DNA from 2 places in the Leptolyngbya subtilissima AS-A7 genome. Region 2 is predicted to be linked to the other one. Evidence: predicted binding sites of a transcription regulator. Region 2 holds the regulator's gene; the other holds the start of a gene.
What was found. The regulator NtcA, encoded in region 2, controls nitrogen genes in cyanobacteria. The targets are predictions, from matches to a motif close to TTTGTANNNNNNNNTACAAA.
Positions count from the first base shown of each region.

Region 1: the regulator NtcA is predicted to act here: its motif matches at 2,375-2,394, upstream of NC979_RS21650 (P-II family nitrogen regulator).

Region 1 is NZ_JAMPKY010000011.1:98,130-102,213, forward strand. It holds gene NC979_RS21640 (purple acid phosphatase family protein) at 1-284, shown strand, start outside; gene NC979_RS21645 (bifunctional folylpolyglutamate synthase/dihydrofolate synthase) at 359-1,681, opposite strand; gene NC979_RS21650 (P-II family nitrogen regulator) at 1,964-2,302, opposite strand; gene NC979_RS21655 (hypothetical protein) at 2,456-3,127, opposite strand; gene NC979_RS21660 (cysteine hydrolase family protein) at 3,500-4,084, opposite strand, start outside.
Region 2 is NZ_JAMPKY010000010.1:284,343-288,426, reverse strand. It holds gene NC979_RS21150 (PadR family transcriptional regulator) at 1-279, opposite strand, end outside; gene NC979_RS21145 (DUF3084 family protein) at 521-1,924, opposite strand; gene ntcA (global nitrogen regulator NtcA) at 2,042-2,713, opposite strand; gene thrC (threonine synthase) at 3,214-4,084, shown strand, end outside.

The DNA.
Region 1 (4,084 bases), on a different contig from region 2:
AATTTCGTCCGGTGCCCCCCGAGACTATAGAAGGCTCAGTGGTGACCTACTCCTCCAACGATTACGTGGCCCAGGGCGACCCCAATGGTTTAGAGCCTGTAGTGCCCACGATCGCCCCCCTGCGAGACGACAGCGGTAATCCGCTGCCCTACCTGACTAGCAACGATATCACCGCTTTCAGCGTGTTTGACACGGGTACCGGCACCATTAGCAGCTACTACTTTGATACGCGGGAGCCAGACTCAGCAGTGGTGAAGTTTGATGAGTTTGTCGTGGGCCGATGAGCGGATGAGGGAATTAATCTGGAGTATGGCTGTTGAGTTGTTTTACCTTTCCCTGCCGCACTGCCTTATTTCCCTTACCCTTTGCCATCCTCATAACGCTCGGTGGCGAGAAAGTGACCGATTAGGTATAGCGAGCCGCACAGCACCTTGAGCTGAGCTGGGGACTGAGCGATCGCAATCAGGCCATTCCTGAGAGACTGGTGGACTTCGCACTGGGCGAGGTCGGGGCAGACCGATCGCGCGATCGCCCCGAGTTCTTCCGGCACCGCCGTCTCGTGCCCTGGCACGGGCACCAAATGCAGGGTATCCCCTGGCCGCAGCAGGGCTTCAAAAATATCGCGGTGGTCCTTGGTCGCCAGCATCCCCATCAGCCACGCTGTCCCGGCTGGGTGTCTTGGCCGGTTTACCCACCAGCTATCCACATACTGACGCAGTACCTCGGCCGCTGCTGGGTTGTGGGCCCCATCGATCAGCAACGGGTATTTCATAGAGTCCTGCCCCCACGTTACCCACTGCAAACGTCCGGGCCAGCGAGCGCTGCCCATGCCCTGGGCGATCGCATCGTCAGAAATGTTCCAGCCTTGGGAGCGCAGGTTGAGCAGGGTGGCGATCGCGATCGCTGAGTTGGTAAGCTGGTGCTCTCCCAAAAGCGCTAGGGGATAGGTAATCGCTTCGTTACCGTCGCTATAGCGGGCCTGCCCCTCTCCCAGGGAAACAGCGGGCGCAGGCCACACCGCTGGACAGTTCAATTCGGCCAAGCGAGCCTGCACCACCACCTCTGCTTCAGCAGGCAGCGGACCAATCACGGCCGGACGCCCCAGCTTCAGCACCCCCGCTTTTTCGCGGGCGATATCGGCTAGGGTAGGGCCCAAGCGCTGCCAGTGCTCGCGGCTGAGGGAGGTAATCACGCTCACTAAGGGCACATCCACCACGTTAGTGGCGTCGAGTCGGCCCCCCAGTCCTACCTCCATCACCGCCAGATCTACCTTAGCCTCGGCGAAGTGCAGCCAAGCCGCCGCCGTAAACACTTCAAACTGAGTCGGTGAGGGTTGGGACGAGTCAATAGCTGCCACCACCTGCTTCAGTCGAGCAACCAAATCCTCAGCCGCAATGGGTTCCCCATTGACCACAACGCGCTCTCGCCAGCTCACCAAGTGCGGCGAAGTATAGCGCCCTACCCGATACCCTGCTGCCCCTAACACTGCCGCCAGGTAGGCACACACCGATCCCTTGCCGTTGGTGCCCGCCACATGTACCAGCGGCACCCGGTGCTGGGGATTACCCAACGCCTCCAGCAATCGCTGAATGCGCTCTAGCCCTAGCTCTACCCCAAACCGCCCAAAGAGGGCTAGAAGGCTCTCAATCTGTCGCTCTTGCTCTATCTGAGGCTGATACACAGGCAATTCTCTTTGCTAGTTGAGAGATAGGGTAGCTGGGCCATTAAGCATCTTATCTGAGGGCGATCGCCCTTGTCCTGAACCATTCTCTCTATTGAAGGTCAGGAGCCAACTCCAACTGATGTTTAATTTGAAGACAAGATACGCAACGATTCATCTCCCCAGCGTGATTAAAGATCCACTAGGGAGAGTGAACTTGAAGTAGGTCAATAAGCTGCGAACGGCATGAAAAAGGCGCAGCCTAGGCTGCGCCTGAGTCGAGCATTCGCGTTTGGGCCAGAGCTACACGGCCTCGGTATTTTTCTCCCCGGTGCGAATGCGGATGATTTCATCGACGGGGGTGACGAAAATCTTGCCGTCGCCGATTTCGCCAGTGCGGGCGGCGGAAATAATTTTGTCGACTACGGTGTCGACCTGGGCCTCTTCAACCACAATCTCAATCTTGAGCTTCTGGAGGAATTCAACGGTGTATTCAGAGCCTCGGTAGCGCTCGGTCTGTCCTTTTTGGCGACCAAAGCCACGCACCTCCGAAACGGTCATACCCACAATGCCGGCGTTGACCAGGGCAATCTTGACCTCGTCAAGCTTAAAGGGGCGGATAATAGCTTCTATTTTTTTCATAGATCAAACCAGGGTGCTTCAGCGGATATCTCTTAGCTTCGGTCTATGTGTATCGGGACTGACCCCTACAATACTGTATTGTCAGCTACAAAAAAACGGGCAAGCAGAATCAAAGCGGCTAGAAAAGCAAGCTATAGACGGCAATCCAGCGCTTCAACGAGAATTGCTTAGCAGCGGCTTCATAATCAAGAAACCGGCCCCAAAAGCACTGATCACGATTAGCAGAATAGTTGCACCCAGCCACAGCCCGCTCAAGTCTGACGACTTCTGGTTCATCTGACTAGGACGGCTAGCATCGATCCGCTCTTCGGTGTAAAGCCGCTGGGGCGCTGCCTGGGGCCGTTTGGGCGGCATTTTGGACCCTTTCTTCGCTTTGGGCTTCACCATTTGAGTCAGCTGGCTGGCTAGGGTCGATACTCCTTCTCCCATAGACTCTGATAGCCGTTCTGGTAGAGAAGCCGAAGGCTCGTCAGCCATGGGGTAAGTCGCAGCCATCGCTGGAGTCTCAACGCCCAAGGAGGTCGTGATAGGACGGATAATGTTCTCTGGCTCGATCGCCTGGGGTTGACTGACCTCGATCGCCTGCTTGAGGCGGGCTGCCGAGTCCGCAAAGCGAATCATTTCCTGGCGCAGCACCTGGTTTTGCTGGTTGAGCTGCTGATTTTGCTGGGTCAGTGAATCGACCATGCCCTGGGTAGCGCGCAGTTCTGTGGCTAGCTCGCGGTATACCGAGATCGGCACCGAAGGAGCCTGACGGCTGCCCTGGGGTGCTTCTGGAGCCACGGCTCCAGGGTAAGCAGATTCGGGAGAATAGGGTACGTTCATGATGACGGTAGAAGGGGCGTTTAAGAACGAAAAAGAAGCCTGTAAATTGGTCTGCCCAAGGGTAGTTCACATTAGAGCAATTGCACCAGTTTTAGTCAAGAAAAGTTTTGGTGCTTACAGATTCAGCATGGCTGAAGGGTGGCATGAATTTACTTAGGGGCAAACGGCCGTTGGCTCCTAAGTGAAACGTGAAATTTTTGGTTCGTATCTGTATCTAACAATCCCCAAATTTCATTGTCCACAATGAAATTTGGCAACTGTCTCACCCTAGAAGTAGATTCCACTGTCAAAGGGTGCGGGGTTTTGAGTCTGATGCTGGACTTCAACTTGAAAGACCAATTCGAAACTGATATCTATATCTAGCGTTCTCAGCTAGAGCGCTAAGGAAGGCTCTAGAGCTGCTGCTAGGGCAGGGCTATCGGCCACGAAGCCAAAGCACTGGTTGACGTTATAGACGGTAGCCTGGGCGCAGTAGTCGGGGGAGGTAGTGGCGCTACAGTCGCTCAGCAAAATACAGTCATAGCCGAGAAAGTTGGCGTCTTGCAGGGTGGCCATAACGCACTGATCTATATTCACCCCGGCAAAGAGTAGGGTGGTTTTACCCAGGTTGCGCAAAATGCTGTCCAGGGGCGTGTCCCAAAAGCCGCTCATGCGATATTTATCGACCCAAATGTCTTGGGGCTGAGCTTCTAGCTCCTCGACCACGGCCGCTGCCCAGCTGCCTTTGGTGAGTACAGGGGCACCGTTGGCCGGTAGAGGGTCGCCGAGGCCCACACCAGTGCCGCTGGGGTTATAGACATGGTGCAGGCCGGCACTGAGGTTGAGGCGATCGCGGCGGTTGCCCCAGTTGACCCACACTACCGGCACCTGGGCCGATCGCAGTTTAGGTAACAGAGTTTGCAGCGGCTGAATCGCCTGACGGGCCGGGGTTACGTCTACCCCAATGCTGGCCAGCCA
Region 2 (4,084 bases):
AGGGTTAAGACGATACATGCGGCGAGGACGACCCCGGCCTTCTACCTTTTTCCAGTAGCCGTCAATAGCATTTTCGTCTTCCAAAAACTTAAGTGCTCCGTAAAGCACCGTATCTGATAGACGATAGTGGGGATACTGATGGGTTAACCGCTGGATCAATTCGGTGCCGTAGGAATCTTGCTGGAGCAATACCGACAACACGTAGCAAACGGCAAGCTCTTTGTTCAGGTAAATTGGCGGTGGATCCTCGAAGAACTGATAAATATCCTCAAATTTCATGGGATCGCTCCAGGTGTATTTAAAGTTTGCCTGCCTTGAGACAAGCCAGAGTTAAAAGCAACCTATTAGCAGCCGACAGATTTGTAGGTTAATTCTAAGCACAGGTGATCCCCACAGTATCGAAGTAGGGGCAGATGGTAACTATCTGCAAATTTTTTTAGACATTATTAAATATTCGCCACCAAAGTTAATTCGACCTGGATCCTTTTTACTTAATTTTCTTGAGAGAAAGTGCTCCAAGCTATTCGCTTAGTAAGTCAGTGCTATCGTCCAAAGGATTATTGAATTCACTCGTTTGAAACAGAATGCGCCCGTCGCGCACTGCTGCTAGATGAATTTGAACCGGCCCTACCGTGAAAATATCAGTGGCAGCAATAGCCTGAAGATCGACAGCCTGCCCCGATTGCTGAACAGTCTCTAAGAAGTTGAGCACCGTTTCAGGCCGGTTATCGGCTACTTGTAGCGTGTCGCTGACAACGCCGTCCTGTCGGGCCCGAAATTGGGCGGCTGCCAACAGAAGGTTGAGTCGCTCAACTAGCTGGCGATCGCCCAAAGGAGGGGGATCTAGCGTAACCGTTGCCAATCGCTCGCCCAGGGCATAAACCTGTTGATTAGGGGTGGCATCGATAAAGACCTGCACACAGGGTTCACCCTGCTGCACCACGCAGGGCTCGCCCGTTACATAGTTAGCCGCAGACAGCAGGCGCACTACGTAATCTTCACCCGTGGACAGACGCTCAATCAACGCCTCGACCTCGCGATTACCAATCAGCAAAATTTGCTGGTCGATCAAAGCCCCGGGGGCAATAGCTCGAGACACCAAGCGGTTGGCCTCAAGTAAAAAGCCTGTGACAAACTCTTCTGCCTGCTCTCGATTTTCGGCACGACCTTGACCGACTAGAATCTCTTGGTTGCGGTTGAGGGCAATATTGCCCCGAAACAACCCTTGATACTGCGTTTGCAGAACGGCTACCTGCTGCTCTAAAAAGTCTTGCTCGCCCTCTAGGCTAGCCAGCCGCTGCTCTCGCTGGGCGATCGCCCGATCGCGACTGGCAATCTCCTCATCTAAGTTGGCAATTGCCCGATCGCGGTCGGCAATCTGTTTGCCAATAGTGGCTTGCTGCGCCAGCAGGTTATCACGCTGAACCCGCAGAGCGTCCGTCGATTGGCGCAGCGCGGCAGCCTGCTGTGATACGGCATCTAGCTGGCCTAGAGTTTGGCGTAGTTCACCCTCAGTCGCTTCCTGCTGAACCACCGCCTGGTTGAGCGATTGGTTAATTTCTTGTAATCGAGCTAGCGCCCGCTGCCGTTCGTTAGTCGCCGACTCCAGATCGGTCTCTACGCTCTCTTGGGTAGATTGAGCCTGGGCCAAATCAGCCTCGGCGTTGGCTAAATCAGCCTGAATTTTACTCAACTCGAACACCCCAGTGCGCAGCTGACTGCTCACTCCAAATAGCAGGGCCAGTGTAGAGGCTGAAATGACGCTACCCGTGGCAATGCTGACTAAGGTAGCCGTTTGCCGGGGGCGTAGATTGAACAAGCTTAGACGTGCTTTGCCCACCCGCGTGCCGACGCGATCGCCGAGGGTAGCAATAAAGCCCCCCAAAATTAAGACCGCCAAAATCAGTACGTAACCAGAAACCATGCACCAGCCACAGGGGAGTTTGCACTTACTCTACTGCATGGGTTGAAGCCTCGTACGCCCCAATATTGTCGATTGCTGGTTTGGCTACCAAAACCACCCCACCTAGCCAAACCTAAACTAAGTAAACTGCTGACTCAGATTGACCGGATCATGCACAGTAATCTTCTTTTTGTAGATGGAGATCATACCTTCCTGGCGCAAATCTCCCAGCAGGCGAGTCACAGTCACCCGAGTGGAGCCGATGGCCTCAGCAATGGCCTGATGAGACAGTTTCAGATCAATAGTGATGCCATCCTGGCTAGGCACCCCAAAATCGCGACAGAGAATGAGTAAGAAACTTACCAGCCGCGAGCCCATGTCTCGATGAGCTAAGGTTTCAATCATCATCTCGGTTTGCAAGATGCGAGAGGATAACCCCCTCAACATCAGCAAGGCCAGTTCAGGATTTTCCTCCAGCGCCTGCTCAACCTGCTCAATTGGAACAGACAATAGCTCTACCGGAGTAAAGGCCACGGAGTGATAAAAGCGATCAGAACGGTTGCCCGTAATTAGCGACAAGACCCCAAACACACTGTTTTCGCGCAGCAGGGCAACTGTGATTTCTTCTCCAGCCTCGTACACTCGCGACAGCTTCACTGCCCCTTTTAACAAGAAGTACACCCGTTCGGCCGGGTCTCCAGGGAAAAAGATTGTTTTCCCCCGCTCGTAGGATTCGACTACAGGGGGAAACGCTCCTCCAGATAGCTGACGAAAAACATTAGCAAGGGGCTTATCTTGGGTCACTACCATAACGTTCTGCTAAGAGCATCACAGAGAGCATCTGCACTGAATTTACTGGTTTGCCGTCGCTATGACAGCTAGACCCACAGCACAGATCACCTTGGGCATAAAGCATAAAGCAGTCTGATTGGTCTGGCACGCTAACCAATGCAAACGTTCCATGACTTTAGATCACTTAACCTCAACTGTAAGGCAAGCGTTTGTATAGCAAGTTACTTTATTGCTCCCGAAGCTAATCTTGAGCCCATTTCAGGGGTTCCAAAGTAGTCATTCAGGGATAAAAAAAGCCGCAGATGAGGCTGAGAGCGACAGCAAACTCAAAACAACTCGGACCGTCGCTCTTAACTAAGAAGTAGGTCTCACTAGCGCAAAACACTGGCAGAAGAAAGCTCAGCTATATCCGACCAAAAAAGTCGGGTATATTTGACCAAGTATTGTCTCCAGTGTTACGTTCTGGATAACTTAGCGAAGTTAACAACTGCTCCTCAGAAAATCTCAGAGAAAACGCCATGACGCAGTCTATCGAACAAGCGATCGCCACCAAGCCCACATTTTCAGCATTGAAATGCCGAGAATGTGGTGAGACCTACGACCTAGGCGCCAAGCATGTATGCGAAGATGTGTGCTTTGGCCCATTAGAGGTAGCCTACGACTACGACGAAATTCGCAGGCGGGTCACCCGCAGCAGCATTCAAGCCGGGCCGCTGTCAATTTGGCGCTACAAAGACTTTCTACCCGTCAGCACCGACAACCCAATTGATGTGGGAACCGGCATGACACCCCTAGTGCGCGCCAACCGACTGGCGCGGCAGCTAGGGCTAAAAGAACTCTATATAAAGAATGACGCTGTCAACATGCCCACCTTGAGCTTTAAGGATCGGGTGGTGTCGGTGGCGCTAACCCGAGCGAGAGAGTTAGGGTTTACTACAGTGTCTTGTGCCAGTACAGGTAACTTGGCCAACTCTACGGCGGCGATCGCAGCCCATGCTGGCCTTGACTGCTGCGTATTCATTCCAGCTGACCTAGAAGCCGGCAAAGTACTTGGCACCCTAATCTATAACCCTACAGTAATGGCTGTGCAGGGCAACTATGACCAGGTCAACCGTCTGTGCTCTGAGGTAGCCAACACTCAAGGTTGGGGGTTCGTCAACATCAACCTGCGCCCCTACTACTCCGAAGGGTCTAAAACCCTGGGCTACGAAGTAGCTGAACAGCTAGGCTGGCGCTTACCAGACCACATCGTGGCGCCGTTGGCATCGGGGTCACTATTTACCAAGATCTACAAAGGCTTCCAAGAATTTGTTAAGGTCGGCCTCGTCGACGATAAGCCTGTACGCTTTAGCGGTGCCCAGGCCGAGGGATGCTCTCCTATTGCCCAAG